Regions from separate parts of the Gilliamella sp. wkB72 genome, predicted to be linked through region 2. Evidence: riboswitches for the same ligand, from Rfam matches in the RefSeq annotation. Region 2 holds a riboswitch; each other region holds the start of a gene.

Region 1 (11,129 bases), on a different contig from region 2:
ACCCCGTGAGGAAGGGGTGGCACTAGGTACGACTGCATCTGTACGAACTGCATTGGTTAAATCCTCTACGCGAGGCAGACGATGACCAATACTATTACACCAAGATAAAGCAGAAGAATAATTTCTCCTCGCAGGACTGTTGAAGAACCACTGCTTCAAAGTAAAACCATATTTGACGACAGGAGCACCATTAGTATCACGACCGACCAACTCGAAAGTCTGAGGCAAAGAAAGACTAGCGCTAGGACCAGTTAAAGTAACACGAACGTTTGTAGCTGTAGGATTAGACATTGTGACTGTGATACCACCCAGAGAAACAGGAGACCAAGACAATGGCTGACTTACACCTCTAATGAGTAAATCAAAGTACAGCCCATTAGCGCCAGTTGTAGGAAAGTTTTGACCGTAATAGCGAGGGTCTGTTTTTTGTGTGAGAAAACCATTAACATGGTGCCACATTGAAGACGAACTCGAAGTCGACCTGGCCAAACTACCTGGTTTTGCAAAACAAACAGCAGGACCAGTCGGATTTACGTAATAAGTCACACTACTTTCACGGAAAGTACTACGATTAGGAAATCCGTAACGAGTAGATAATGTACCGTCAGTACTGGATAACGTAACCTTATAAGGTGCCTTACAAATCTCTGGCACGGTACTACGTGATACCGTTTGACCGCTTTTATCGACGATAGATAAACTTAAAGAACCAGTAACAGTAACGTCACTATCACCATCATCATCCCCCCAATAATTATTAGGAGGACCAATAAGAGAACTCAAAGCGACTGAATTAGTATTAGTTGGGACGAACATACGAATATCAGCAAAACTCTGACCCTCAACCGGCAAGACGATTGGGGTTGTAGATGAAGTATTATTAGAAGGCGTGTAATTAGCTCCGTTAGATAGCGTAATCCCAAGCAGACCGTTAGCATCGACCGCACGTGTACGACCACCGTCGAAAGTCAGATAAGGTGCACTACCCTGTATCGCATTCCTAGTTGTCTGTGAAGTTAATGCATGACTGGAAAAAGGAAGGAAAAGAGCCACAAAAAAAACAATCTGCCGGGATAATTTGGGAAAGGATCGAAAACAGGATCCGAAAAAGGATCGCGGAAGCGATCGCGCGAAATTTCGCAGAATTTCACTTGATTGCGTGGAAAAATAAGTTTTAGTGAAAAATTTAAACTGGGTGCTGGACTTAGACGAATTTAAAAGATAGGTTTGGCAGGTTGGCTGTTGGCTGTTGGCTGTTGAAAATTATAATGCATTTTAGACTATCCTGTCAAGTAATTTTTTGATTAATTTACAATTTTATACTTTTCTGTCAAATTTTAGCCTATTAGCTAAAACCGTGTAAAAAGTATAGTGATTGGAAAAACACGATGCAACACTTTTTTTCGCTCATTTACGTTAACTTTTGTAAATAAGATCTAAAAATGATCTAAGCTATAACTGATTAACTATTGTTTTAATTGAATATATCGCAGTTACAAATCTTTGAAATTAGAGCAATTGATCCTCAAAAATTTTATTTTAGGGCTTTGGATTAGAAATTTAGTGATTTTGATATTTTAATAATTTTTTAAGTGAAATTGAGAACCTCAAAAACTCCGTTCCTCAACTTTTTTGATGGAAAAACACGATAACTAAAGAGTGCCATATTTAGAGCGGAATTATTTATTTGAGGCAACATTGCAAAACAAAATTTTGAATCCCAAAAACCCCGCTCCTCAACTTTTTTTGCGATAAAATCGCCTCAAAAATAAACCCGCCGAGGCGGGTAATTCAAACATCGCTTAGCCGCAAAATCGCTTTTTATGGCTAAACGACGTTGACTCCTTGAGTCAGCTTACTTTTAATCACCTAATACTATTTTTTATCACTCCCACCCCCGGCCTAAGGATTAAGGACGAAGAAATAAAAACTAAGGATGGGAGCAAAGGCAGTAGTAGCCGTAGTTGCGCTGGGGAAAACTCACGTCACCGTTGTATGTTCTCACGAGAGCCGAGCCTCTAACATCCGTGCGACTAGCCCAGTACCAACCGAAGATATTGCTTCCAGACATTCTACCCCACTCAGTGAAAAAGCCTGAACCAATTCTACGCTGGTAATAATTACCACGTGAGAACGGGGTAGCGCCTAAACGACGATAATTTGAATTTGTTAAATCGTTTACGCGAGGCATTCGATAACCAATACTATTACACCAAGATAAAATATCAGAAGGATCGTTAGTGAAATAACTATTTCGGTTGACGAACCACTGCTTCAAAGTAAAACCATATTTAACAATTGGATTACCATTATTGTCACGACCGACCAACTCGAATGTCTGAGGCAAAGTAGGTTTAGAAATAGGACCAGGACTGTCTGAACTATGCTGGGATAGGGTAGCGTAAGGACCACTTAAAGTAACGCGTACGCTTGTAGCAGTAGGATTAGACATAGTAGCAGTGATACCTCCATGGGAAACAGGAGACCAAGACAATGGCTGACTAACACCTCTAATATCTAAGTCAAAGTACAATCCATTAGCACCAGTTGTAGGGAAGTTTCTACCGTAAGATGATGGGGCAGTTGACTGAGGAATAAAACCATTATCCGGGTCCCACATCGAAGCTGGGCCAGCATATTGACCTGAAGCGTAAGTCAAATCAGGTCTGGCAAAACAAACCACAGGCGAAGCCTTAGGATTGACGTAATAAGTCACATTACTAGCATTGAAAGTACTACGATTAGGAACGCCATAACGAGTAGATAATGTACCGTTAGTACTAGATAACTTAATCCTATAAGGTGCCTTACAAATCTCTGGCACGGTACTACGTGATACCGTTTGACCGCTTTTATCGACGATAGATAAACTTAAAGAACCTGTAGCAGTAACGTCACTATCACCATCATCATCCCCCCAATAATTATTAGGAGGACCGATAAGTGTACTTAAAGAAACTGAATTAGTAACAGTAGGAACGAACATACTTATATCAACAAAACTCTGACCCTCAACGGGCAAGGAGATTGGGGTTGTAGATGAAGTATTATTAGAAGGCGTGTAATTAGCTCCGTTAGATAGTGTAATCCCAAGCAGACCATTAGTATCAACTGCACGTGTACGACCACCGTCGAAAGTCAGATAAGGTGGAGTACCCTGTATCTGATTTGCTGTTGTCTGTGATGTCAATGCGTGACCAGAAAAAGGAAGGAAAAAGACCACGAAAAAAACAATCTGCCGGGATAATTCGGAAAAGGATCGAAAACTGGATCCGGAAAACGATCGAAAAAAAGATCGAGAAGAGGATCGCGGAAGCGATCGCGCGAAAATTCGCAGAATTTCACTTGATTGCGTGGAAAAATAAGTTTCAGTGAAAAATTTAAACTGGGTGCTGGACTTAGACGAATTTAAAAGATAGGTTGGCCAGGTTGCCTGTTGCCTGTTGCCTGTTGAAAATTATAATGCATTTTGGACTACCTTGTCAAGTAATTTTTTGATTTATTTGTAATTTTATACTTTTATATCAAATTTTAGCCTCGTAGCTAAAACCGTGTAAAAAGTATAGTGATTGGAAAAACACGATGCAACACTTTTTTTCGCTCATTTGTGTTAACTTTTGTAAATTGGATCTAAAAATAATCTAAGTTGCAATTGGTTATCTATTGTTTTAATTAAGTATATCATCATTACAAATCTTTATAATCAGAGCGATTGATCCTGAAAATTTTATTTTAGGGCTTAAAACAGGAATTTTAATCATTTAATAATTTTTAAGTGACATTTAAAACCTCAAAAACCCCGCTCCTCAACTTTTTTGACGGAAAGAAGAGTTTCTAAAAATCACCATAGTTAGAGCGGAATTATTTATCTGAGGCAACATTGCAAAGCAGAATTTAGAACCCCAAAAACCCCGCTCCTCAACTTTTTTTGCGATAGAAACCTCAAAAATAAACCCGCGGGTAATTCAAACGTCGCTAAGCCGCTTAATCGCTTATTATGATTTCTTCGACTATTTAATTTTTAAATACATATCCTCTCCCTTTACGAAAGGATTTTATGCAATAACTTATTTGATCATATTTCATCCATTCGTAAGTCTGAATTTTTTCTATATGATAGTTATGATCTCTTACTACATTTCTATTTTAATTAGTTTTTAATAGTTTTATAATCAATCCCCTCAACTTCTTACAATCTTCGATTTTTTAATAAAAACAATGTTTTAATTAAGAGTAAATTTTCAACGCTAGGGAGTATTAACATGAATGATGGGTTAAAACTAGAAAAAATAAAAGCCTTATTTGAAAAACTTGAATTACCCGATTTTAATAGCTCATCAATAATTTATGGTTCTATCCACCCAAAACTTTGGAGATTTGCACTTTTTCAGGGCGCAGCCGCTTTTGATATTAAACACTACCTTATTTATTTTAATTCCGATGAAATTATTTTAATTGGCTTAACTCTCGGTGCAGATTTAACGAATGATGTTATTCGAATACCAATGACGTCAATTTCAAATTTCAAGTTCAAAAAAGGCTGGATTACCAGTAAATTTGAATTTACTATGGCTGGAAACAAAAGATATCCATTTATAGTACCTAATTTTGTGTTCATCGCAAAATGGCAAAAGCCAAATTTAACCCATATTGTTTCCACCTATTTTAATCAATAATTAACTCAATTATCTTTTACCTATATGATGAAACATAATTACCTAATATATTGTATTATTGGGTAATTTAATTTCATTTTTTACGTTTAATGTGTGATGCAGTCCTTGCCCGCATCGGAAATCCGTGAATTTGATTATAGTGCTTAGCGTTTTATAAAAAGTCCGTATATGTTCTAACTTGCATATTTCTGTTTTCTAGTTTAATTTATCGTCACTAACCCATTCACTTTTTGAGATGAGACATGACGATATCATTTAAAGAGCAGCAACAACGGATCAATTTTGTTAAACAATTTTTTGCTGAGCAATTAGCTAATAATTTATCACTAATTGAAGTTCAAGCCCCACTTTTAAGTCAAATTGGTGATGGTGTTCAGGATAATTTATCTGGGACTGAGAAGGCGGTACAGGTTAATATTAAGAGTATTCCTGATGCACAATTTGAAGTGGTTCATTCACTCGCTAAATGGAAACGCAAAATCTTGAGCCAACATAATTTTCCAGTTGGTGAAGGTATTTATACCAATATGAAAGCGCTTCGCCCTGATGAAGATAAGCTCTCCCCTATTCACTCTGTTTATGTCGATCAATGGGATTGGGAAAAAGTGATTCGTCCTGAAGATCGCAATCTTGCTTATTTAAAACAGACGGTAGAGAAGATTTATAGTGCTATTAAGGCTACAGAAAAAGTGGTTTCAGAAAAATATCATCTTTCTTGTTTTTTACCAGAGTCGATCACTTTTATGGATAGTGAGCAGTTATTGAAACGTTATCCTAATTTGTCACCAAAAGAGCGCGAAAACGCGATTACTAAGGAGTTAGGCGCAGTATTTTTAATCGGTATTGGTGGTGATTTGTCAAATAAAGAAAAACACGATGTGCGCGCCCCTGATTATGATGATTGGAGTAGCGATAATGAGATGGGTTCTAAAGGATTAAATGGTGATATTTTAGTTTGGAATCCAGTTTTAAATAGTGGTTTTGAAATTTCGTCAATGGGTATTCGCGTCGATCCTGAGACGTTAAAGCGTCAATTAAAATTAACCAATAATGAAGATCGTCTGCAATATGCTTGGCATAAGGCATTAGCTAATGGTGATTTTTTACAGACAATTGGTGGCGGGATTGGACAATCTCGACTAACTATGTTGCTTTTACAACAACATCATATTGGGCAAGTCCAAGCAAGTGTTTGGGATGATGTAACCAAGCAAAACTATCAACAACTTTTATAATTCATGCTCAGCATGTTTTATCTAAACTGGTAAAACATGCTGTTTACTAGTCACTTTTATCCAATGCCATTTGCCAAAAATTTATTTCCAATTGCGTCGCTTGCTTAAATATTTGGCTTAATTGTTTAAATCGGTTTTCACTAATATTAAGTAATTGTTGTTCTATCCAAGCAATTTCTTTTTGTACTGCTTGTTGGAACTCCTTACTGGCATACATCTCAATCCAAGAGCGATATGGGTTGTTTTCGTCCCAACCTTGAATCCAATTGGCAATCATGCCATACCCAATTAAACAGGGTGCCATTGCTATGTGTATATCTAATATATCGCCGTGTAATCCTATATCAAGCACATAACGTGTATAATCGCTATTGGCTTTGGCTTCCTTTAATGTGCTTAGTTCATATTCAGATATGTGCCATTTTTTGCAATATTCAATATGCAGATCGAGTTCAACTTCAACAATGGTTTTTAAACTCTCTAATGATTGCCGAATTTGAGCAATGTCGTGACTTTTATATACTGCAAGTCCCCAAGCTCGGGAAAAGTTGATTAAAAAAAGATAATCTTGTTTAAGGTAGTTTTGAAAGCAGGTTAAGTCTAATGTGCCTTTTCCTAATTGTTGAACAAAATCATGTTGAATATAGTGTTTCCACTCGCTTGATTCAATCAGTGAGTTAAATGATGGCATAATGACTCCTTTTTTGACAAATTCGCTATAAGGAGTTAAACAGATTTCTATAATAGACGTGTTTTAAACTCCCTTCGTCGGTATTAACCGAATCAGGTTCAACGGGTATAATCTCAGCCTATAGCACCCCGGTTAAACAAATTATAAAATTTATAAAATGGTTACTTAAATTTCTCTTTATTCTGCTTTTTGTTCAGTTTCCTGAGATTCTGTAGAAGTCGGCTCTGGAGTTTGAACTTTTTCTACTGGTGCCGAAGCTGGCGTTTGAACTGGAGCGTTACTAGGGCTGTCGCTCTCGACAGGTTGTGGTGTGATTTCAACAGGTGTTTCAGGCTCATCTTTAACTGATTTTGATGATGGTGTACGAATATAAACAATGCTTTGTTTACCTCGATCACATGATCCAACGATTTTACCTTCAATATTTTGTTCATCTTGAGGAACAAGTTTTAATTGGAAGCTATTTTCATTAACACCGTTATTTTTAATTTTTTCGGCGATATTTGCACTAATTTCGTCACAATTGGACGCAGATGCAATAACTGGGAGACCTAATAATAAAACTACTGCTAACTTTTTCATGATCTTTCCTTAAGATTATCGAGTAACTGATGCATTATAAAACGATTGTTTAAACTGTCCATATCGTTTTGAATAACGCTGCAAATAAATTTTATCAATAGATTTGAAAAAGCTAGCTTAGTATAGATTTTTTAGTTAATTCTGCTCTTGGTGTTGGTTTTCGAGTAATTTTAATTTATCTAGAACCCATGAGCGAATATCGGATAATTCGGCTTCAGATAATTGATTTACAAAGTCTCTTTTTGCGTGGAGTTGTTTGCGATCTTCTTCAGTCAAAACCACACCTTTTAAATTTAATAATACCTCTTTACGGTACATTGAGTAGATAAAATCTTTTATCAAATCATCGGAAAGATTAATATCAGCCATGGTGATTTCCTTATTTTATAAAACTCATTTGTTAATCATCAAATTTAGTTAATCTTTATATAAATAACATTCTGATAGATTTTAAAGATGAATCCAGCCTAAAAAATAGGCTGACTTTTACTATAGTCTAATCACTATTAGATAACAATAGTAAATCGATAAATTAGATTAATCGATTAAATTATTCACTTTATTATTTGATAAGTATTTAACAAACCTGTTGATAACTCAATAACAATATAATAATTAATAAGTTATATGCAAGGTTAATTTTTAATCTTCTCTGATTTCTCAATTTTTGAGTAACCATTATCTAGCCTATTTCACAAAAATTGTGATTATAAAAAAATACAGCATATATTATGCTGTATAAAGAAAATATAAGGGAGTTAAAACAAGAATTTATAAAGCAGTAATAAACGCGGTTAAACCAAATAATACCCCTGGAAAATTAGCTATTGCAATTGGCCAATCCTTTTTTTGTCGTAATAAGCCATAACAGACCCATAATGAGCAGTTAATTGCTGCCGCTAAAGGTTGAGTTGGATTAGCTTTAAATCCATGAAGATTGTCGATAATTTGTGGGATATACGATACGTACATTCCTAATGATGCAAGTGTTGCGATAACACCCAAATAGTGAAAAGCTTTTGGAGAAAGATTCAAAATCAGCCTACCTGCTTATATATGAAAGGAGCAAATAATCTAACATATATAACAAGTGAGTTAAATATTGGTGTACCGTGGTTTCAGATAATATTTTGTAAATAAAATGATAAGATTTTTTATGTGAATCTATTTTAAGTAATCGGATATGGTTTTTAATAATAAATGTTATTGCTACGAATGCCTTATATCAAACGCAAATTGTTATATCATATAATGTAGCTAATAAGGCGTAAAAACCGTGATTTTTTGATAGTTTTGTGATTATTTAGCTGAGATTCAATCCAATAATGAGATTTGAAGTTTACCGATTAACCCTGCCTTGTTTGTCTAGCAGTTATGATCTATTTATTAACGCCAAATACCTGTTAGAACAATCAATAAAAAGTTAGTTCGCTTTATCTCATCAAATCTTTTGCAAAATGACCATAACTTAAACGTATAGCGCCAACTCGATCCCCAAAGTCAGTGCCTTGTGACACTATTATATGCTTTGCTAGTAATTGATTTAAAATAGCCAACTCCTGCGCCTGACTGCTAACGGGCAAATGGGCATATAGATGAAAACCGCCTGTGGGTATCTGGTAATTGATGTCACCTTTAAAATAGTCATCAAGCCAATCTATTAGTTGGTTAGCCTTCTGTTCTAATTGCTGGCGTAACCATTCTTGATGGGATTGGTAGTGATGAGTCAAATATTCTTCAGCTAAAAGTTGCGGTAATATACTTAATCCTGAGTCAATGTGATGCCTTATATTGGCTAGTTTTTCGATAATTTCTTTCGGTGCAATCATCCAACCAATACGTATGTTGCGACCAATATATTTGGATAATGATCCTAAATAGATAACTTGATTACTAGTATCATATTTTTTTATCGGGTCGATATGACTCTTTTGATCAAAAGCTAACCCACTATAAGCATCATCCTCAACAATACCAATACACTGCTTTCGACAAAATGCCAATATCTGTTTTTTTCGATGATTACTCATCACACATCCCGTTGGATTTTGAAATATTGGATTTAGAAATAACCATTTAATTTGCCGTTCTAAACTGACTTTTTGTAAACTCTCTAAGGTTATCCCTTCGGCATCACACTCAATACCATATAACCGCAAACCTGCTGCTTGAAATAGTGGTAATGAATAGAAATATGAAGGTGATTCAATACCTATTGCATCGCCAGGTTTTAATAATCCTTGAGTAATTAAAAAGAGGGATTGCTGCGTTCCTGAGGTTATTAAAATTTGATCGGTATCAACCATCATGCCAAATTGGTTCAACATATAATTGGCGATCTGCACTTTGAGTGTAGGTAGACCCAATTGCAACGTGTCGCTTTGCTTTTCATAAGCAACCATTTCATGAGAGGTGATATTGGGTAACATTAATTTGGGCATCATATGAGTTGGTAAATCGCCATTAGCCAAATCACAGATGTTCGCCATTTGCTGACGAGTCTGAAATACTTTTTGTTGATATACACTTTTGCGATTTTGATAGAAATGGGCTGGTAGTCGCCAGTTAATGGTGGAGTAAGCTTGAAGCCCCCATTTTTGATCATTAATAAAGGTTCCACTACCCTGCTTACGAACCAATATATTTCGTTCAGTTAAGATATCTAGCGCATGGACAATAGTTGAGCGGTTAACGTGCAGATTTTTAGCTAACTCTCGCTCTGATGGCAATCTCTCACCCGCTATTAATACCCCTTGTTCAATGTAGTTTTCAATCAACTGGACCACTTTTTTAAATAGTGCTCCGTCAAAAGCCGCTAATTTTTGTTTATTCCACATCGTCTATCAGTTTTTTGATTTATGCATAATTGGATGGGTTAATTATAGTCCAATTGGCTGTTTATTGAAGCAATTTTATTTTGAATAATACTTTATTTAATTAGGAGCAATCATGAAAACAGGTACACAAACAGTAAAACGTGGCATGGCACAGATGCAAAAAGGCGGTGTGATTATGGATGTAGTTAATGCCGAACAAGCAAAAATTGCTGAGCAAGCAGGTGCAGTGGCTGTAATGGCTTTAGAACGTGTTCCCTCTGATATACGCGCTGCTGGAGGCGTAGCACGAATGGCTGATCCAACAATCGTTGAAGAAGTGATGAAAGCAGTTACCATACCTGTTATGGCAAAAGCGCGAATCGGTCATATCGTTGAGGCACGCATTTTGGAGTCCATGGGCGTCGATTATATTGATGAAAGCGAAGTGCTGACACCAGCGGATGAACAATATCATTTATTGAAAGATGAATTTACCGTACCTTTTGTTTGTGGTTGTCGTGACTTAGGCGAAGCACTGCGTCGAATTGGTGAAGGTGCTTCGATGCTACGCACCAAAGGTGAACCAGGAACAGGTAATATTGTAGAAGCAGTAAGGCATATGCGCCGAGTAAATGAACAAATTCGTTTAGTTGTTGGTAAATCAAAAGATGAGTTGATGACATTTGCTAAAGAGATTGGTGCACCTTATGAGTTGATATTACAAATCAAACAACTGGGTAAACTACCGGTTGTTAATTTTGCTGCTGGTGGCATTGCTACGCCTGCTGATGCTGCATTGATGATGCAACTTGGCGCCGATGGTGTGTTTGTTGGTTCAGGTATTTTTAAATCGCAAAATCCGGAAAAATTCGCTAAAGCAATCGTTCAAGCAACAACTTATTTTGACGATTATCCAAGATTAGCTGAACTTTCAAAAGGATTAGGTGAAGCGATGAAAGGTATCGAAATCAGTAAATTAAGCGAATCTGAAAGAATGCAGGAGCGAGGTTGGTAATGAGCTCAAAAGCAAGTAAAACCATTGGTGTGCTTAATTTACAAGGCGCAGTGACTGAACATTTAAATATGCTTGCAACTATTGATTTAGTCATCCCAATTACAGTAAAAAAGC
Region 2 (11,129 bases):
ATATCTAAAGACAGCATAAAAGCGTTGAAAACAGATAATCTTTTTAATAAAAAAGTTGAGGAGTGGGGTTTTTGATCTTCTAAATTCCATTTCAAAATTATTTAATGATCAACGTCATTGATTTTAAACTCAAAGATAAAATCTTCAGGATCAATAATCACATTCTTAAAGATTTGTAATTGAAATATCTTTAATTAAAACAACAATTAACCAAATATTATTTTGATCCTTTTTAGATCTTATTTACTAAAGTTAACGCAAATGAGCGAAAAAAAGTGTTGCATCGTGTTTTTCCAATCACTATACTTTTTACACGGTTTTAGTTACGAGGCTAAAACATAACTTAGAAGTGTAAAATTTTAAATAAATCAAAAAACTACTTGACAGGATTGTCGTACATGTTCTATAATTTTCAACAGGCAACAGGCAACAGGCAACTTGGCCAACCTATAATTTAAATTCGTCTAAGTTCAGCTCCCATCTTAAATTTTTTACTGACGTTTATTTTTCTGCGCAATCAAGTGAAATTCTGCGAATTTTCGCGCGATCGCTTCCGCGATCCTCTTTTCGATCGTTTTCCGGATCCATTTTCAGATCCTTTTCGCGATCCTTTTTCGGATCCTGTTTTCGATCCTTTTCTAAATTATCCCGGCAGATTGTTTTTTTCGTGGCTCTTTTCCTTCCTTTTTCGGGTCACGCATTGACATCACAGACAACAGCAAATCAGATACAGGGCACTCCTCCTTATCTGACTTTCGACGGTGGTCGTACACGTGCTGTCGATACTAACGGTCTGCTTGGGATTACACTATCTAACGGAGCTAATTACACGCCTTCTAACAATTCATCATCTACAACCCCAATCGTCTTGCCGGTTGAGGGTCAGAGTTTTGCTGATATTCGTATGTTCGTTCCTACTGATACAAATTCAGTCGCTTTGAGTTCTCTTATTGGTCCTCCTAATAATTATTGGGGTGATGATGATGGTGATGCTGACGTTACTGCTACAGGTTCTTTAAGTTTATCTATCGTCGATAAAAACAATCAATCAGTATCACGTAATTCCGTGCTAACAATTTGTAATGCACCTTATAAGGTTACGTTATCCAGTACTGACGGTACATTATCTACTCGTTACGGTTTTCCTAATCATAGTACTTTCAGTGCAAGTAGTGAGACTTATTACGTCAATCCTAAGGCTGAGTCGGTGGTTTGTTTTGCTAAGCCTAATTTAATGTATGGTAAGCGTGGTGATGATCCTACTTACCCATCTTTTGATTTTGCTGGTCCGTCTTCAATGTGGGACCCAGCTAAGGGTTTTATCCCTCAGTCAACTGACCCGTCACTTTACGGTAGAAATTTTCCTACAACTGGCGCTAATGGATTGTACTTTGATTTAGATATTGGTGGTCGTAGTCAGCCATTGTCTTGGTCTCCTGTTTCTCATGGAGGTATCACTGCTACTATGTCTAATTCTACTGCTACAAGCGTACGCGTTACTTTAACTGGTCCTTACGCTACCATATCCCAGCATAGTTCAGCCAATCCTGGTCGTATTTCTACTCCATCTTTGCCTCAAACCTTCGAGTTGGTCGGTCGTGACAGTCAAGGTACTCCTGTCGTCAAATATGGTTTTACTTTGAAGCAGTGGTTCGTCAACCGAGGTTATAAGGTGGACTATCATTATAATACTGTATCTTGGTGTAATAGTATTGGTTATCGAATGCCTAGCGTAAAGGATTTAACCAATGCATTTTGTCGTGATACAGATTTAGAATGTCAAGGCGCTGTCGGCGCCACCCCTTCTTCCTCTGATAATCATTACATGCGTCATATAGATGCTGGGCTTTTCACGGAGTGGGGTTATATGGAAGATTATTCAGGCGTTGGCTTCTACCGCTATTGGTACTGGGCTAGTGACCCGGTTGGTGGTTATATGGCTATCGTGAGCATACACCAAGGTAATGTGAGTTGGAACCACTACTACAACTACGGACTTTGCTCCTATCCTTAGTTTTTATTTCTTCGTCCTTAATCCTTAGACCGGGGGTGGGGGTGATAAAAAATAGTATTAGGTGATTAAAAGAAAGCTACGATTCAACATCGTTTAGCCATAAAAAAGCGATTTTGTGGCTTAGCGACGTTTGAATTACCCGCCTAGGCGGGTTTATTTTTGCGTTTTTATATCTCAAAAAAAGTTGAGGAGCGGGGTTTTTGAGGTTTTAAATTTCATTTAAAAAATTATTAAAATATCAAAATCACTAAATTTCTAATTCAAATCCCTAAAATAAAATTTTTAAGGATCAATCGCTCTAATTTTAAAGATTTGTAATTGAAATATATTTAATTAAAACAAAATTTAACCGGTTAACTTTCAGGTCCTTTTTAGATCCTGTTTACAAAAGTTAACGCAAATGAGCGAAAAAAAGTGTTGCATCGTGTTTTTCCAATCACTATACTTTTTACACGGTTTTAGCTACAAGGCTAAAATTTGACAGAAAAGTATAAAATTGTAAATTAATCAAAAAATTACTTGACAGGATAGTCTAAAATGCAATATAATTTTCAACAGCCAACAGCCAACAGCCAACCTGCCAAACCTATCTTTTAAATTCGTCTAAGTTCAACTCCTATCTTAAATTTTTAACTAAAACTTATTTTTCCACGCAATCAAGTGAAATTCTGCGAATTTTCGCGCGATCGCTTCCGCGATCCTCTTCTCGATCTTTTTTCCGGTCGTTTTCCGGATCCTCTTTCAGATCCTATTTTCGATCCTTTCCCAAATTATCCCGGCAGATTGTTTTTTTCGTGGCTTTTTTTCTTCCTTTTTCAGGTCACGCATTGACATCACAAACAACTAGAAATGCGATACAGGGTAGTGCACCTTATCTGACTTTCGACGGTGGTCGTACTCGTATTGTTGATACTAACGGTTTGCTTGGGATTACACTATCTGATGGTACACATTATACGCCTTCTACCAATTCATCATCTTCTTCAAGACCTATCGTCTTGCCGGTTGTGGGTCAGAGTTTTGCTGATATTAGTATGTTGGTTCCTACTGATACTAATTCAGTCGATTTAAGTTCTCTTATCGGTCCTCCTAATAATTATTGGGGGGATGATGATGGAGATTCTGGTGTTAGTGCTACTGGTCGTTTAAGTTTATCTATCGTCGATAAAAACGGTCAAACGGTATCACGTAATTCAGTGTTAACGACTTGTAATTCTCCTTACAAGGTTACGTTATCTAGTACTAACGGCACATTATCTACTCGTTACGGATTTCCTAATCGTAGTGATTTCCGTACTAGTAATGTGACTTATTATGTCAATCCTAAAGTTGCGCCTTTGGTTTGTTTTGCCAGACCTAATTTAAAATATGGTAAGCTTGGTGAAGCGTCTTGGGCACCATCTCACGATTTCCGAGGTCCGACTTGGATGTGGGACCCTGCTAAGGGTTTTCTCACACAAAAAACAGACCCTCGCTATTACGGTCAAAACTTTCCTACAACTGGTGCTAATGGATTGTACTTTGATTTAGATATTAGTGGTAGTAGTCAGCCATTGTCTTGGTCTCCAGTTTCTCTGGGTGGTATCACCGTCACAATGTCTAATTCTACTGCTACAAGCGTTCGTGTTACTTTAACTGGTCCTTACGCTACCAAATCCCAGCATAATTCAAACAGTCCTACTCCTATTTCTAAACCTACTTTGCCTCAGACTTTCGAGTTGGTCGGTCGTGATAGTCGAGGTAATGCTGTCGTTAAATATGGTTTTACTTTGAAGCAGTGGTTCGTCAACCGTGGTAATGTGACTGAGTCCAATTATTCTCCTGCTTTATCTTGGTGTAGTCGTATTGGTTATCGAGTACCTAAGGTAAAGGATTTAACTAATGCATCTTGTCGTGGTAGTCATTCAGGCACTAGGTGTCAGGGTTCAGTTGGTGCCACCCCTTCCTCACCTTATAATTATTACCAACGTAGAATTGGTTCAGGCTTTTTCACTGAGTGGGGTTATATGGAAGATTATTCAGGCGTTGGCTTTAAGCGCGCTTTTTACTGGACTAGTGACCCGCATGGTAGAGAGCAGTTTACCGTGAGCTCAAACGACGGTTTTGTGGAGTGGAACAGCGACACCAACTACTACATCTCTGGGCTTTGCGTCTATCCTTAGCTCTTATTTCTTCGTCCTTAATCCTTAGGCCGGGGGTGGGAGTGATAAAAAATAGTATTAAGCAATTAAAAGCAAGCTACGAGCCAACGTCGTTTAGCCATAAAAAGCGATTTTGTGGCTTAGCGATGTTTGAATTACCCGCGGGTTTATTTTTTTATTACAAAAAAAGTTGAGGAGCGGGGTTTTTGGGGTTCTAAATCCTACTTTTTAATATTGTTTTATATGAATAATCCAGCTTTAAGCTGTGGTGTTTAGTTGTGTTTTTATATCAAAAAGTTGAGGATTTTTTGGGGATGAATTTGGTTTTATAAAACTCCCCTCAATTTTAAATGCTGAAATTTTTAAGATGTTTTTAAGTGGCGATATACCACCGATATTGAACAATATCGGTGGCTGGTTTTGTTACATTTTTTCAACCGTTTTAATACCAAGCATATCTAAACCGGTTTTAAGGGTTTTTGCTGTTAAAGATGCCAGTTTTAGACGGCTATGTTTCAAGTCTTCATTTTCGGCTGCCAAAATTGGGCAGTGCTCATAGAAGCTAGAAAATAGGGTGGCGATATCATACAAATAGGCGCATAGCACATGCGGTGTGCCTTCTACAGCAACGGTTGAAACGGTTTCATCAAATTGAATTAATCGAATTGCTAATGTTCGCTCTTTGTCCGTGCCTAAATTGATATTACCAGTTAAGCTATCTTCGTTGATATTTGATTTTCTAAACACCGACAGTACGCGTGTATAGGCATATTGTAGATATGGTGCAGTATTGCCTTCAAATGACAACATGTTATCCCAATCAAAAACATAATCGGTGGTACGATTTTTGGATAGGTCGGCATATTTCACTGCGCCAATCGCTACTGCATCAATCACTTTGGCAAGTTCTGTTGGAGAAAGATCGGGATTTTTACTTTTAATGAGTGCTTCTGCACGCTCTGTAGCTTCGTCAAGCAGGTCGTTTAATTTTACGGTATCACCTGAGCGAGTCTTAAACGGCTTGCCGTCTTTACCTAACATCATTCCAAACATGTGGTGTTCAAGTTTTAAGGATTCTGGTACATATTTCGCTTTATGCACGATATCCCAAACTTGTTCTAGATGTTGGTGTTGACGTGAATCGGTATAATATAAAATACGTTCAGCATGAAGTGTTTCGTAACGATATTTTACACAGGCAATGTCGGTTGTTGCATAAAGATAGCCACCATCACGTTTTTGGATAATAACGCCCATTGGTTCGCCTTCTTTATTTTTATATTCATCTAGAAATACGACGATGGCACCGTCACTTTCAACCGCTAATTTTTTCTGTTTTAGATCGGCAACAATGCCTGGTAGCATACTGTTATAGATGCTTTCGCCCATTGTATCTTCAACCGATAAGGTGACATTAAGGCGTTTATATGTGGCAATGTTTTGTGTCATGGTGATATCCACCAGTTTTCGCCACATTTCACGGCAATATTGATCACCACCTTGAAGTTTTACGACATAATTACGGGCTTTTTCGGCAAAGGCTTCGTCTTCGTCGTAATGTTTTTTTGCTGCGCGATAGAACGATTCTAAATCTGAAAGTTCCATATCGTTGGCATGTTCGTTTTCCATTTTTTCAAGATAGGCGATTAACATCCCAAATTGGGTTCCCCAATCACCAACATGGTTGGCACGGATAACATTATGACCAAGAAAGCTTAATACTCGGACACTAGCATCACCAATAATAGTTGAGCGTAAATGGCCGACGTGCATCTCTTTTGCTACGTTTGGTGCAGAGTAATCAACCACAATAGTTTGTGGTTTGGCTGGTAAAGTAATATTCAGTTTATCACTATTTAGCGCGACTTCGTTTTGTTCAGCAATCCAACTATCTTTTAAAAAGATATTAATAAAACCAGGACCGGCGATCTCGATTTTATCGGCAATATCATCAATATCAAGATGTTGTAAAACTTTTTCAGCTAATGCTCGTGGTGGCATTCCCAATTTTTTAGCGGTAGACATGATACCATTTGCTTGGTAATCACCAAATTGGGCTTTAGCTGATTGCTTGATTAAAGCGTCGCAGTTTTTATCAGCACCCGCCATAATCATTGCTTGAGAAACACGTTGTGTTAATAGTTGTTGAATATTCACACTGAACCTAATCGATTAAAATAAAATGCCCAATATAATACTGATAAATTGATAAATTGTCACTGTGGGATTAGTTAAGGACAAGTAAATAGCTGATTCTTTGATAAACGAAAATTTTTTTATTTAGATGTAATCTATCAACTCAATTATAAAATAGATAAAAAAATAAAGAGAAAACAGGTGCCGAAATTTATTTAACTACCTGATTATCAATATCCTTTTGCTCTTTTCAACTTCGGTGTTTGCTCAAGGTCATCTGCAAGAAATCAGATTCACAATTGACAAAATAGTATGATAATTATGGTGAAAATATCCTTTTGGATGAATATGCAAAACTCACTCCCCCCCTTAAATAAGCAAGAAATCGATTTTCTGATTACAAATGGGGCTAAGCGGGAATTTTATAAAGCTATCAGTTTGATCAAGCGCAGTTACTCTCTTCCAAAATCATAGATAAGTTTGCAGGCAACCGTTGAAGGTAACTATTTACAATTATACCTTCAGCCTCTAAACTAATATCGTTCTCAACGGGGTGCCCTAGTGGGCTGAGAGTGTCAGATTGACTGACATAACTCGTCGAACCTGAACTGGATAATGCCAGCGGAGGGATTTGAGTTATTATATCTGCTCAAACCTTTTGTCTTTTACCTATTTCTTTGGAGGCAAAATGTTTTGTAAAAACTTTTTACTACCTGTTATTTTTCTATTTTCTCTTTTTAGCCCATTAGCCAATGCAGAACTGCCTACTTTGACGGTTTATAGCTATAATTCATTTATGTCACAGTGGGGACCTGGCGAGGCAATCAAAAAAGGGTTTGAAGCCCAATGCAATTGCCAACTTGAGGTTGTGACATTAGGTGATGGTGTGTCGGTTTTAAATCGTATTCGCCTTGAAGGCGATAAAACGAATGCGGATGTTATTTTAGGGTTAGATAACAACCTATTAGAGCAAGCCAAACAAGCGAATATTCTTATTCCTCATCAAATCGCTAAACCCGACAATCTTAACACCAATTGGTGGGATGATAGTTTTATGCCTTATGATTTTGGTTATTTTGCTTTTATCTACAATAATAACAAAGTCAAAAATCCACCTCATTCTTTACATGAACTGGTTGAAAACAAAGCCGGTTGGAAAATCATCTACCAAGATCCAAGAACCAGTACACCAGGACTCGGTTTACTATTTTGGGTAAAAAAAGTTTATGGAGATAAAGCAGCAGAAGCGTGGCAACAAATCGCTAAAAACACGGTGACAGTCACCAAAGGTTGGAGCGAAGCTTATGGTATGTTTTTAAAAGGCGAAGCGGATTTTGTCCTTAGTTACAGTACATCGCCAGTGGCACATATCATTAATGAAAACGAGCATCACTACGAAGCAGCTATTTTTGATGAAGGGCACTATCGTCAAGTTGAAGTAGCCGGAATTATTAAATACAGTCAAGAAATTGACCTAGCGCGCCAATTTTTACGTTATTTGCTGACACCTGAAGTCCAACACCAATTTGCTGAGAAAAATGTGATGTATCCGATTATCAAAACGGATCTACCTAATGCCTTTGCGCAAATTAATTCGGTCAATAAATCGTTAGAATTTGAGCCAGCAGAGATTGAAAAACATCAAAAAGCTTGGATTCGAGAATGGCAATCGGCAATTAGTAAATAGATCCGTATCGCCAATGTTGAAATTTAAATCGTTATTACCCGGAATGAGTGCAGCGAGCTTAATACTCATCATTTTAAGCTCGGCACTTATTGCTATTTGGCGATTTGCCTTAGAGTCAGGAAATTTGACGATTTATCTTGATAGTTATGTGCTTCATATTGTTTGGATCACTTTTTATCAAGCTTTGTTATCGACAATACTTTCGCTGGCATCAGCAATATTAATGGCTAAGGCGCTCTCCTTTATTGATTTTAAAGGTAAAAAGTTACTGATAAAAATAATGCCAATTACCTTTATTTTACCCGCTTTGGTGGTTGTGACAGGGTTGTTGTCGGTATATGGGCAACAAGGTTTACTGGCTTACATTTGCCAAGTACTGCATATCCCATTTTCATTTCCTATTTATGGCTTGCAAGGTATTTTGTTGGCTCATGTTTTTTTGAATTTTCCTTATGCTTGTGTGCTCTTTTACAAAACATTAAACAGTGTTGCTATAGAACAAAGACAGTTAGCGGCACAACTTAATTTTTCAACATTTACCTATTTTAAATTACTTGAATGGCCGTTACTTCGTAGACAAATATTGCCTATGGCAGCACTTATTTTTATGCTCTGTTTTTCGAGTTTTGCCATTGTGCTTGCATTGGGTGGTGGTCCAAAATATACCACGCTGGAAGTGGCTATTTATCAAGCGGTGCGAGACTTTGATCTACTACAAGCCGCATTACTATCTTGTGTGCAGTTGGTTTGCTGTATTGCTTTTATTAGCTTGATGCAGAAAATAAATAGCAATGATAGAAAGCTGAGTGTTAAATTTAGTCACTCCAACTATCAATTACCGATAACCAATTGGTTAAAAATGATTAGTATGATAATTATCGTAATAGGGGGATTATTTATATTGTCCCCGATGATTACTATACTTTTTCAAGGTTTCTATTTTTTTCAAATCTCATTACTCACATCGATGTTGCAACAAGCCTTACTCTATTCAATCCTTATTGCTATAGGTTCGGCTATGATAGCGATCTTTCTTGGATTGCTTTTGCTATGGACCAATTGCCGACTATTGATTAACCAACAACGTCAATTAAGTAATCGGCTTATGATGGTTGCCTCCTTGATATTAGCTATACCAAACATGGTATTAGCATCGGGATTGTTTTTATTGTTATTCGGTTTTAGTCATAACACTGTTTTTATCTGCTTATTAATTATGGTTTGTAATGGGTTAATGGCGCTACCTTTCATCCTTAAAAATTTAGCTACGCCAATGTATGATATTACGGCACGCTATTGGCAATTAACCCAAACCCTTAATATCAATGGTTTAACGCACTTTTATTTGGTCGATTTTAAGGGGTTAAAAAGCCTTATGTTGATGAGTTTTGCCCTTGCTGCCATATTGTCATTGGGCGATTTTGGGGTAATAGCTCTGTTTGGCGGGCAGTCGGTGACCACGTTACCTTATTATTTATATCAACAGATATCGCATTATCATTATCAAGAAAGTATCGTGACAGCGGCGATGTTATTACTTTTATCTTTTAGTTTATTGGTTGTGATGGATTATGATCGAACTTCAAAAAATTGAATATCAATATGACAACTTCAACATGCACTTTACGCTAAATATTGCTGCTAAAGAGCGGGTTGTTATTGTCGGCCCAAGTGGTGCGGGCAAAAGCACCTTACTTAGCTTAATTGCGGGGTTCATCTTTCCTAAATCAGGACAAATCATCTTAAATAACCAAAATGTCACAACAACGTTACCCGGTAAACGCCCGGTATCGATGCTATTTCAACAAAATAACTTATTTAGCCATCTAACGGTTGAACAAAATATTGCTTTAGGCATCAAGCCGACATTAAAACTGAGTCGAGCTGAACAAACGACTATTAATGATATTCTGGTTCGTGTCGGGCTGGAAGGCTTTAACCATCGCTATCCCGAACAGCTATCAGGTGGCCAACGGCAACGCGTGGCACTGGCTCGCTGTCTTATACAACATCGTCCTATATTATTATTAGATGAGCCATTTTCTGCCCTTGACCAGGCTCTGCGCTTTGAAATGTTGGCATTGGTGAATCAGGTTTGTAGTGAATTTAATCTGACCTTAATGATGGTATCGCATTATTTGGATGAGTCACTTAGCCATTTTTCTCGCTGTGTGGTTATTGAAAATGGAAACGTCATTTTTAATGCAGAACCAAAACAGCTAGCTGAAAATCAAGTGATAGCTAAATTGTTAGGGATAAGTTATTATTCATAATTAGTGTCCTCAGTAAAAAAAGTTGAGGAACGGGGTTTTTGGGGTCTAAATTCTGTTTTGAAATATTGCCTCAAATAAGTAATTCCGCTTTAAACTATGGCCTTTTTAGTGGCCGTTTTTTCCATCAAAAAAGTTGAGGAGCGGGGTTTTTGAGGTTTTAAATTTCACTTAAAAACTTTTAAATGATCACAATCACGATTTTAAACACTAAAATATAATTCTTGAGGATCAATTGCTCTAATTTTAAAGATTTGTAACTGCGATATATTAAATTAAAACAATAATTAAATAATTATAACCCAGATCTTTTTTAGAACCTATTTACAAAAGTTAACGTAAATGAGCGAAAAAAAGTGTTGCATCGTGTTTTTCCAATCACTATACTTTTTACACGGTTTTAGCTAATAGGCTAAAATTTGATAGAAAAGTATAAAATTGTAAATTAATCAAAAAATTACTTGACAAGGTAGTCTAAAATGCATTATAATTTTCAACAGGCAACAGGCAACAGGCAACCTGGCCAACCTATCTTTTAGATTCGTCTAAGTTCAACTCTCAACTTAAATTTTTCACTAAAACTTGTTTTTCCACGCAATCAAGTGAAATTCTGCGAATTTTCGCGCGATCGCTTCCGCGATCCTCTTCTCGATCTTTTTTCCGATCGTTTTCCGGATCCCCTTTCAGATCCTGTTTTCGATCCTTTCCCAAATTATCCCGGCAGATTGTTTTTTTCGTGGCTTTTTTTCTTCCTTTTTCCAGTCATGCATTGACATCACAGACAACTAGGAATGCGATACAGGGTAGTGCACCTTATCTGACTTTCGATGGTGGTCGTACTCGTGTGGTTGATGCTAACGGTCTGCTTGGGATTACGTTAT
Region 3 (11,129 bases), on a different contig from region 2:
GCTGCCAGCTCGGCTTGGTGAGAGTTTTGTTAAGGCCTGCCAATTAATTTTGTCAACAAAAGGCAAAGTTGTAGTGTCAGGCATTGGTAAATCTGGTCATATTGGTAAAAAGATCGCAGCATCATTAGCCAGTACTGGTAGCCCAGCATTTTTTATGCATCCATCTGAAGCATTACACGGTGATTTAGGAATGGTGACCGAGAATGATGTCGTGATTTTGATTTCTTATTCAGGACGAGCTAAGGAATTTCAATTTATTTTACCCATTCTTGCAGCAATGAATATTCCAGTTATTGCCATAACAGGTGGGCTTGATTCCCCATTAGCATTAGCTGCGCAAGCAGTGCTGGATATTTCAATCGAAAAGGAAGCGTGTCCAATGGGATTAGCTCCAACCTCAAGCTCAACTAATACGTTAATGATGGGCGATGCGCTGGCAATTGCCGTTATGCGAGCTCGTGGATTTAAGGAAGAAGATTTTGCTCGTTCACATCCAGCTGGCAGTTTAGGCGCTAAACTATTAAATCATGTAAAAGATATTATGCGTAAGGGTGATTTAATTCCTAGAGTACCACAATCTGCAACAGTTCTTGATGCCATGTTAGAATTAAGTCGTACTGGTGTGGGGTTAGTTGCAATATGCCAAGATGATAATAAAATAGTTGGCGTTTTTACAGATGGCGATTTACGCCGTTTGTTACTAAAACATGGTACATTACAAGATAATATTGTCGATGTAATGACAAGTCCAGGACATCAAATACCTGAAACTTGGAAAGCGGTCGAAGCTTTAAAATCATTTAATGATCATAATATTACTGCTGCACCTGTGGTAAATAATCACGGCGAATTGGTTGGTGCGCTGAATATTCATGATCTGCATCAAGCAGGTATTAGTTAATCGATTAATAAATACCTGTTGCAAAATGGGGCTATCTATTGAGATAATTACCGACCTAAATTTTTGTCGTTAGACGGAGATCCAAGTAAGTTACACAATTCAATACCGAAATGATGAGTTATTTAAGTCATTATAAATTGATATTGTGTTGTAAATTTTAACCAAAATTAATAGATGATGAAACTACAATGGCAGAAAAGCGAAATATCTTTCTAATTGGCCCTATGGGGGCAGGAAAAAGCACAATAGGCCGACAAATTGCACAACAGTTAGGTATGGAATTTTTTGATTCTGACCAAGAGATCGAGAAACGTACAGGTGCTGATATTGCATGGATTTTTGACTTAGAAGGTGAAGACGGATTCCGAGCCAGAGAAGAGAAAGTCATTAATGAGTTGACTGAAAAACAAGGTATAGTTCTTGCTACTGGTGGTGGTTCGATTTTATCTAAAGAGACACGTAACCGTTTATCAGCTCGCGGTATTGTAGTTTATTTAGAAACTACAATAGAAAAACAGATGGCAAGAACCCAGAAAGATAAGCGTCGTCCTTTATTACAAGGTGGCAATACTCCCCGTGAACTTTACGAAGAATTAGCCGAAGAGCGTGATCCACTTTACGAAGAGATCGCTGATATTACGATTAAAACTGATGAGCAAAGTGCCAAAGGTGTTGCTGGATATATTATTGAAAAAATAGAACAAATTTAAAATTTCAATTTTTTAAATTCGGCTGGCCATGAGGCAATAAACCATTTGAAAGGAGTTAATATGCGTGTAGATAAAGATGATCGTTATATACCAGAACAATCAAGTAAGTCTTCTACGCCTTCTTTTAGTATATCAACTTTTTTTCAGCATTATTCGAAGAAAAAATTGATTATTATGGGATTAGCTTTAGCTATTATTGTCTTGTTGGTTTGCTTTGTGATATCTCGTCCTTCAAAAAAAACAACCATACTGACTCCTCCTGAAGTCAATGGTGTTTCGTCGACGCAAACGCCTGATTCAACAATCAGTGGCGATAGTGGGGCGTTAGCGCAAGGTCAACAAAATTCTGCACCTGTGCCACCAGCCCCAATTAATAGTAATGTTAATGAGCACGATAATGGGGTTAGTCAACCTCCAGCATCAACACAGTCAACATCGGGTTCTAGACCAGAGCTGCAACCAACGGGTAACAGTACAACTCAAAATACTAGTGGTTCATCAACTAATTTAAATAAACCAATAAATCCAGATAGAGGCAATCCTACTGTTTCTAACTCAAATAATAGTGTAATAACAGGTAATAATTCAACTTCGATTGCCAAAATTAAGAATGATCAGTTTTCAATTCAACTTAGTTCTTCTAGTTCAGTTGATGGTTTGAAAAGATTGGTTAAAGAACATAATCTTACTAATTACCAAATTTATGAAACCAAACGAAATAATGTTAAATGGTATATCTTAGTTAAAGGTACATATGATTCTGCTGACGAAGCCAGAAAAGCGATCAAATCTTTACCAAGTGCACTACAAAAAGATAAGCCTTGGATTAAATCTGGCGAAACAATTAATAAAGAAAAATCAGCAAAATAGGAGTTTCCTTTGAAGAAGCAACGAGCCTTTTTAAAATGGGCTGGAGGAAAATATGAGCTTGTGGACACAATTAAACAATATCTACCAGAAGGGGACCAACTCATTGAGCCCTTTGTAGGCGCTGGTTCTGTTTTTTTAAACACAAACTTTAAAAGTTATATTTTAGCTGATATCAATCATGATCTAATTGCGTTATTTAGGTTATTACAATCCAATCCTGATAAGTTTATTAATGATCTTAAGCTATTATTTAATCATCAGAATAATCAAGCTGAGGCTTTTTATCAGCTACGAGATGTCTTTAATTATAGTAAAGATCAATATCTACGATCGCTTTTGTTTGTCTATTTGAATCGCCACTGTTATAACGGTTTATGTCGCTATAATAATAGCGGGCTTTTTAATGTACCCTTTGGACGTTACAAAACTATCTATTTTCCTGAGAAGGAGCTCTACTATTTTGCTCAAAAAGCACAAAAAGCTGAGTTTATCTGTACTCCTTATCATGAAGCAATGAAAATGGCAAAACGCAATTCTGTCATTTATTGTGATCCGCCTTATCTTTCTCCAAATGAATCTATCGGTTTTACGGCTTATTATTCCAATAATTTTGGTTTTGAAGAACATAAGCGATTGTCACAATTAGCTGAAAAAATAGCTTATAAAAAAAATATTCCTGTACTACTATCAAATCACGATACAGAGTATACCAGAACGTTATATAGTAAAGCGCGACATCTTTACCGTGCAGAAATGCGACGCTCAATTAGCTGTGCTGGCGAAGGACGCAAAAAAATTGATGAAATATTAGCCTTGTACCAAAAATAACCTATTTTATGTATAAGGTTTTATTAGTAGAGGTATGTTATGAAAGAGTTTATTATTGCACCATCAATATTATCCGCTGATTTTGCTCGACTTGGAGAAGATACGCAGAAAGTATTAGACGCTGGTGCCGATGTTGTCCATTTTGATGTAATGGATAACCATTTTGTACCAAATTTGACGATGGGTAGTATGTTTTGTAAGGCTCTTCGTGACTATGGTATTAAGGCTCCGATTGATGTTCATTTGATGGTTTCGCCGGTTGAAGATTTAATTACCTCATTTGCCAAAGCTGGCGCAACTAATATCTCTATTCACCCTGAAGCTACTATTCACCTTGACCGTTCTTTGCAATTAATTAAAGATCATGGTTGCAGTGCGGGAATTGTACTTAATCCTGCAACGCCGTTAGATTATTTAGATTATGTGATGGATAAAGTCGACATTATTTTATTAATGAGCGTTAATCCAGGTTTTGGTGGACAATCATTTATACCAAGTACTCTAAAAAAATTGCAACAAGTTAAACAGCGCATTATTGAGTCTGGCAGAAAGATTCGTTTAGAAATTGATGGTGGTGTTAAAGTTGATAATATCGCTGAAATTGCCAGAGCGGGTGCTGATATGTTTGTTGCTGGTTCGGCAATATTTGGTCAACCGGATTATAAAGCCGTAATTGATGCAATGCGTAAAGAATTAGAAGGTGTTAACCATGGCTAAGTTAAATGATATTCAAGCTATTGCTTTCGATTTAGATGGAACTTTAGTCGATAGTGTGCCTGGCCTTGCCTTAGCTGCACAAAAGATGTTAGCAGATTTGGAGTTACCCACCGTTACTAATGAGCAAGTAAAAAACATGGTCGGTAATGGCATTGATGTCATGCTCGAACGCGTATTCAACGTGATTGGTCGCAATCCGTCTAAAGAGGATTTCAATAAAGCGAAACAGTTGTTTAATCATCATTATGATAAGGTTATGGATGAGCAAACAACGCTATTCCCGCATGTTAAAGAAACCTTAAAAACGCTTTATGAAAATCATTATCCCTTAGCTTTAGTTACCAATAAACCTGCACAATTTTTACCTGCTTTATTGACGTCATTAGGTATTAAAGAATACTTTTCATTGGTACTTGGTGGTGGTGATGTGATTAAGTTGAAACCACACCCTGCCCCACTTTATCAAGTCATGGCAACCTTTGGATTGTTTAGTGATCAGTTGCTGTTTGTTGGTGATTCAAAGAATGATATTACTGCTGCTAAAAATGCTAATTGCCCGACTGTAGCATTAAGTTATGGTTATAATTATGGGGTGTCGATTGCATCTAGCAAGCCTGATTTTTTATTTGATGATTTTAAAGATATTTTAACCTTATTACCTCAGCCAAAGGCTGATGCAAAAAAATAATGAGTATAAATTAGGAATAAATTATGAGTAAACCAATTGTATTTAGTGGCGCTCAGCCATCAGGAGAACTAACATTAGGCAACTATTTAGGGGCTTTGAAGAATTGGGTGTCTTTGCAAAATGAATATGATTGCGTTTATTGTATTGTCAATCAACATGCGATCACGGTCCGTCAAGATCCTAATAAGTTGCGAAAAGCAACACTTGATACGTTAGCGCTTTATTTGGCCTGTGGTATCGATCCACAAAAAAGTACTATTTTTGTTCAATCACAAGTACCAGCTCACGCTGAATTAGGTTGGGCGTTGAACTGTTATACTTATTTTGGTGAACTGAGTCGTATGACGCAGTTTAAAGATAAGTCATCTCGTCACTCTGAAAATATTAACGCCGGGCTATTTGATTATCCAGTATTAATGGCTGCTGATATTTTGTTATATCAAGCTAATTTAGTTCCTGTAGGTGATGACCAGAAACAACATCTCGAGTTATCACGTGATATCGCTATGCGTTTTAATGCACTTTATGGCGATATTTTTACTGTTCCTGAGCCGTTTATTTCTAAAGTAGGTGCTCGTGTGATGTCTTTACAAGATCCAACCAAAAAGATGTCTAAATCAGATGAGAATCGTAACAATGTTATTGGTTTACTTGAGAATCCGAAAGATGTCGAGAAGAAGATTAAACGGGCAATGACCGATTCAGACGAACCACCTGTTGTACGTTATGATTCAAAAAACAAAGCCGGTGTTTCAAATCTGTTAGATATTTTGACAGGTATTACAGGTAAGCCGATTGCTGAACTTGAAAAAGAGTTTGAAGGCAAAATGTATGGTCATCTAAAAACCGAGGTGGCAAATCAAGTTATCGAGATGTTAACCGGTTTACAAGCAAAATATCATCAATATCGAGATGATGAAAATTATCTTCTTTCAATTATGCAAGAAGGAGCACAAAAAGCTCGCGCTAAAGCAGAGCCTACGTTGAAGAAGGTTTATGACGCAATCGGTTTTGTATAATCTAAAATAAGATTGCGATTATTACTAAACAATATCAAACGGCTTTAATTGATATGAGCTCTATTGTTCTAATAATGAGTTAGCTTGAGGCCTTTTGATTATAATAGGTTTATTATGAAAATTATCATTCTTGGTGCAGGCCAAACTGGTAGTGCACTTGCTGAATATCTAGTAACTGAAAAGCAGAACGATGTGACTGTCGTTGATGAAGATCATGATAAATTGCAATCTTTGCAAGAGCGTTTTGATTTACAAGTCATTTGCGGTAAATCATCTTACCCACAAGTATTAGAGAGTGCTGGCGCGGAATCAGCCGATATGTTAGTTGCCGTTACCAATTCTGATGAAGTAAATATGATGGCTTGTCAGATTGGGCATGTGATGTTTAATATTCCACAAAAAGTTGCTAGAATCCGTGCTCCTGAATATAACGATGAAAGATACCCATTCTTCAATAAAGATTGTATCAACATCGATCATATTATTGCTCCTGAAAACTTAATTACAAATCATATTAGCCAATTAGTTCAATATCCTGGTGCTCTACAGTTTGCTTCGTTTTATGATAATCGTGTCTGTTTGGTTGCTGTAACCGCTTATTACGGTGGTGCGTTAGTGGGGAGCGAACTGTCCGAACTTAAAGAGCATTTACCACATGTCGAAGCGCGTGTTGTTGCTATTTATCGTCAAAATCGTTTTATTCGTCCAATAGGTTCGACTTTAATTGAAGCTGGAGACATGGTTTATTTTATTACCCCTCCCCTCAACATTAAAGCAGTAACCAGTGAACTACAAAGGCTAGAAAAACCTTATAAACGTATTATTATTAGCGGTGGTGGTGGCGTTGCCATTGCTTTAGCTAAACGTTTAGAGAATGATTATCAAGTTAAGTTGATTGAACGTAATGCAGAAAAAGCTGAATTAATAGCTGAGCAGTTAGTTAATACCACCGTGTTACATGGTGAATCATCAGACCAAGAATTATTATCGCAAGAGCAAGTCGAGTTAACCGATCTGTTTGTGGCGGTCACTAGCGATGATGAAGCCAATATTATGTCATCTATGCTGGCAAAAAGAATGGGGGCAAAAAAAGTCATCGTTCTTATCCAGCGACAAGCCTACTTAGAATTGATTAACGATAGTGTTATTGATATCGCGATTTCACCACAACATGCCACTATTTCAGAACTACTAAGCCATGTTAGGCAAACGGGTGTAGTTAAAGTTGTCTCATTACGCCAAGGTGAATCAGAAATTGTCGAAGTAGTTGCTCGTGGTGAAGCCGAAAATTCAAAATTAGTCGGTAAAAATATCAACAGTTTAAAATTACCTTCAGGTGCTACGATTGGTGCCGTGGTTCGTGGTGAAGATGTAATTATAGTAAATACGGATTTAATGATTGAAGATGGCGATCATTTAATAATTTTCTTACCGGATAGACGCGCCATTAGTGATATAGAAAGATTATTACAATAACTTGTTTAATTTTTAAACTCAGTTCATAATAGATTCAATTTTATCCAAATTTGTTATTTAGACTCGGGGTGTTTTTTGTTAGAGCAAAAAACTGAGAATTTACCCGTTGAACCTGATCTGGATCATGCCAGCGTAGGGAAGTCTCTGTCTTAATTACCGCTTTTGACACATTCTTCCCTTAATATTATTTATTAGATAAGGAAAGAATATGTCGGTCATTAAATTATTTTCAAATCAAGATGCCATTCCTTTTATTGAGCAAGTTCATCAGAAGCGACCTTTAATCCATTGTATTACCAATGATGTGGTACAAAATTACACCGCTAACGTTCTTTTGGCGATTGGGGCTTCACCAGCGATGGTGGTAGCTGAGCAAGAAGTTGAGGACTTTGTTGCCATTGCAAATGGTTTGTTAATTAATATTGGTACGATCAATAGTCATAGCGCTAAAAGCATGTTACTAGCCGCCGCAAAAGCTAATCAAACTCCTTGGGTATTAGATCCTGTCGCAGTTGGAGCAGCATTGAAATATCGTACTGAAATTGCTAAGCAATTATTAACATTTAAACCGACAGTTATTCGAGGAAATGCTTCAGAAATTCTAGCATTAAGTGGTCAACAATCATCATCAAAAGGGCCTGATGGACTGGATTCTACTGATTCTGCATTAAATGCGGCAATGCTATTAGCCAAGAAATATCAAACCATTGTTGCAATAACAGGTGAGACCGATTATGTCACAGATGGTGAGCAGGTTTATAGAATTGTTGGGGGTGATATCGCGCTAACACAAGTAACTGGTACTGGTTGTTCATTATCTGCGATTGTAGCTGCATTGATTGCAAGTTCTGAAGATCATTTAAAGGCTACTGCTTCAGCCTGCTTTATGATGAAAAAAGCGGGTGAACTCGCTAATAAACAGCAAGGGTTAGGTACTTTTGCTATGTCAATTATTGACCAACTTTCTCTTTTCACCACAAATAAGGATTTTTGATGAAGAAGCAACTTGATTTAACACTCTATTTAGTACTTGATCCAGTACTTTGTGATGGCATAAATGGTATGGTTAATACCACTAAGTTTGCAGTTGAAAATGGTGTTACTGCCGTTCAATTACGTTCAGAACAAGAATATTCAGGTAGAAATTGGTATAAAGCCGCCCAAGCTTTAAAAGAAGTATTAATCGACACTCAAGTTCCACTATTGATTAATAATCATATTGATATAGCTTTAGCTGTCGATGCCGATGGTGTTCATGTTGGACAAAGCGATCTACCTGTCGAAGTTGCACGACGATTAATTGGAGAAGATAAATGGATAGGGCTTTCAGTCTCTAATTATTCGCAACTTGAGCGCGTTCCTTGGCAACTAGTCGATTATCTAGGTATTGACCCTATCTATCCAACCCCCACCAAAAAAGATGCAGCAGAAGCAATAGGCATCGCCCAATTGACTGAACTTGTTAAAGCAAAACAATGCCCTGCCGTTGCGATCGGTGGTATCGGTGTAAACAATTTAACTGAAGTGATTCAAACTGGCATTGAAGGTATTGCCGTTGTATCCGCAATTTGCGGGCAAGGAGATATTGCTAAGGCCACATCTGATTTGATTAGAAAAATAAGACAAGCAAGATAGGAAATTAAACCATGACAACAGTTTCATTAACTATAGCGGGTAGCGATCCTAGTGGCGGTGCAGGTATTCAGGCCGATTTAAAGGCCTTTTCAGCGCTTGGCGCTTATGGGATGTCAGTCATTACTGCTTTAACCGCACAAAGTACACAAGGTGTTAATAGCATATACCCGGTGCCACCCGAATTTGTTGAGGCTCAATTTAACACACTATATCAAGATATCCATATTGATAGCGTTAAAATCGGTATGCTGATGAATAAAGAGATTGTAACCACGGTTAATCATCTATTAAGCAATAATCCTATTGCCAATATTGTTCTTGATACGGTAATGATAGCCAAAGGGGGGCATCCTTTATTGAGAAATGATGCCATTACCGCTATTCGAGAATTGCTATTACCATTCGCCACCATCATCACCCCTAACCTTCCAGAAGCAGCAGCATTACTTGATTGTCATGAGGCACAAAACGAAGATGAAATGCAACAACAGGGTTATGAGCTACTCAAATCAGGCTGTCAGGCAGTATTAATGAAAGGAGGGCATTTGCCAAGTCAAGAAAGTCCTGATTATCTAATCACGCCAACAAAGATCATCAGAATGGCATCACCACGTATCCAAACTAAAAACACACATGGTACAGGTTGCACATTATCGGCAGCTATTGCAGCACTACTACCAAAATATGAGTTAGAAGAAGCCGTTAAACAAGCAAAAAAATACCTACAAGGTGCCATTGAAAATGCAGATAATTTGAAAATTGGTAAAGGAATTGGACCTACTCACCATTTTTATCAATGGTGGGACACCGCAGGAAAAGGCTAGAAAGCTAAATGTGGTATTTTCGGCAAACGCTATTTTCAACAGCTATATACTTCATCGACAATCCGTGCCAATGAAGTATATGAAAACTTTTTTAGTGCATTATCTAGTAAAATAGAGGCTATTGGATATTTGTATTATCTAGTATTTAAGCGATTGTCTTAATCGTTTAAAATGAGAAATTGTAAATAGTATTGCCTTAATACGAAATACCCACAAACTCAAACCCCGCTTGATTAACGGCTTGAATTGCAGCTTCTTGTGAGATAGTACCACCTTCTATATCAACCTCATGCTTCGCTAAATCAACGGTCACTTTAGCTTTAGGATCAATATCGTTAATTGCTTTAGTAATAGTTTTAACACAATGTTGACAACTCATATTATCGACGATTAATTTCATCATTATCCCCTTTTGTTATCTAATAATTCATCTAGTGCAACGTTGGAACATCTATAATTAAAATAAATTTGCCTGCCATATAAAGTATAGTGATTATATTACGCCAATAAGCCTACAAAAAAAACACCTCAGAATAATGAAAATTTATAAGATTTATATCTGTTATTAATAAATCGTAATGATTGAGCGTTTCTGCTCCTTTATACTCAAATAAACCATCGTGCCAAGAAAAATAAGAAAGGTTATCCTTCAAGAATAAAAATTGAATAACAGAAATAATCGACTTATACAAAATTAGATTGTATATTTATTCATCTATGTGGTTTTGATAACAAAGTTAGTTTTTGTTTTTAAATATAATTTTAACTTAGATGTATAGTTCCATTTTTATTTTTTTTCTCATAAACGATATTCAGGTTAATTAGGAGCCTAAAATGCAGCATATTATGGAAACGATTAGAAAAACAGAACAAGAATTTGTTGATATTCGACATCAGATTCATAAACATCCTGAGTTAGGTTTTGAAGAGAAAAAAACCAGTGATTTAGTTGCAAATAAGCTATCTGAATGGGGCTATGAGGTTCATCGTGGTCTAGCAAAAACTGGCGTCGTTGGTGTTTTGAAAAATGGCGCTAGTAATAAGAAAATAGGTATTAGAGCTGACATGGATGCATTACCTATTGTTGAAGCTTCGGGTAAACCTTGGAGCAGTGTTAGCCATGGTAAATTCCACGGTTGTGGTCATGATGGGCATACCACTATTTTGCTATGTGCAGCTAAATATCTTGCCGAAACACGCAACTTTGATGGGACTTTACATGTCATTTTTCAACCAGCTGAAGAGTTGTTATATGGTGGGAAAGTGATGGTCGATGAGGGTTTATTTAAACAATTTCCTTGTGATGTGATTTTCGGTATTCACAATATGCCCGGATTTAAGGAAGGCCATTTTTATTTTAAAAGCGGTGCTCTTATGGCTTCATCCGATACGATTCATATCACCATCAAAGGGAAAGGTGCTCATGGAGCCATGCCTGAGCGAGGAATTGATGCGACGCTT

What was found. A riboswitch is a leader RNA that binds a small molecule or an ion and turns the genes downstream of it on or off. The one in region 2 is predicted to bind thiamine pyrophosphate.
Region 1: linked by a shared signal. The riboswitch ahead of tenA (thiaminase II) and the one ahead of thiB (thiamine ABC transporter substrate binding subunit) in region 2 are both predicted to bind thiamine pyrophosphate.
Region 3: linked by a shared signal. The riboswitch ahead of thiM (hydroxyethylthiazole kinase) and the one ahead of thiB (thiamine ABC transporter substrate binding subunit) in region 2 are both predicted to bind thiamine pyrophosphate.

The regions. Positions count from the first base shown of each region.
Region 1 covers NZ_LZEI01000006.1:364,549-375,677, reverse strand. The annotation lists gene A9G07_RS03040 (hypothetical protein) at 1-1,053, opposite strand, end outside; gene A9G07_RS03035 (hypothetical protein) at 1,931-3,223, opposite strand; gene A9G07_RS03025 (hypothetical protein) at 4,263-4,676, shown strand; gene asnA (aspartate--ammonia ligase) at 4,919-5,911, shown strand; gene tenA (thiaminase II) at 5,958-6,602, opposite strand; TPP riboswitch at 6,655-6,743, opposite strand; gene A9G07_RS03010 (DUF1161 domain-containing protein) at 6,780-7,184, opposite strand; gene A9G07_RS03005 (hypothetical protein) at 7,320-7,553, opposite strand; gene A9G07_RS03000 (SemiSWEET family transporter) at 7,956-8,219, opposite strand; gene A9G07_RS02995 (aminotransferase-like domain-containing protein) at 8,618-10,021, opposite strand; gene pdxS (pyridoxal 5'-phosphate synthase lyase subunit PdxS) at 10,131-11,015, shown strand; gene pdxT (pyridoxal 5'-phosphate synthase glutaminase subunit PdxT) at 11,015-11,129, shown strand, end outside.
Region 2 covers NZ_LZEI01000011.1:149,775-160,903, reverse strand. The annotation lists gene A9G07_RS06600 (hypothetical protein) at 668-2,014, shown strand; gene A9G07_RS06595 (hypothetical protein) at 2,809-4,176, shown strand; gene argS (arginine--tRNA ligase) at 4,579-6,312, opposite strand; TPP riboswitch at 6,831-6,939, shown strand; gene thiB (thiamine ABC transporter substrate binding subunit) at 6,980-7,978, shown strand; gene thiP (thiamine/thiamine pyrophosphate ABC transporter permease) at 7,992-9,572, shown strand; gene thiQ (thiamine ABC transporter ATP-binding protein ThiQ) at 9,550-10,251, shown strand; gene A9G07_RS06570 (hypothetical protein) at 10,985-11,129, shown strand, end outside.
Region 3 covers NZ_LZEI01000012.1:35,129-46,257, forward strand. The annotation lists gene gutQ (arabinose-5-phosphate isomerase GutQ) at 1-901, shown strand, start outside; gene aroK (shikimate kinase AroK) at 1,090-1,611, shown strand; gene A9G07_RS07310 (SPOR domain-containing protein) at 1,672-2,481, shown strand; gene A9G07_RS07315 (Dam family site-specific DNA-(adenine-N6)-methyltransferase) at 2,491-3,309, shown strand; gene rpe (ribulose-phosphate 3-epimerase) at 3,349-4,026, shown strand; gene A9G07_RS07325 (phosphoglycolate phosphatase) at 4,019-4,714, shown strand; gene trpS (tryptophan--tRNA ligase) at 4,738-5,733, shown strand; gene trkA (Trk system potassium transporter TrkA) at 5,848-7,209, shown strand; TPP riboswitch at 7,264-7,365, shown strand; gene thiM (hydroxyethylthiazole kinase) at 7,418-8,203, shown strand; gene thiE (thiamine phosphate synthase) at 8,203-8,844, shown strand; gene thiD (bifunctional hydroxymethylpyrimidine kinase/phosphomethylpyrimidine kinase) at 8,856-9,668, shown strand; gene A9G07_RS07355 (heavy-metal-associated domain-containing protein) at 9,865-10,071, opposite strand; gene A9G07_RS07360 (M20 aminoacylase family protein) at 10,503-11,129, shown strand, end outside.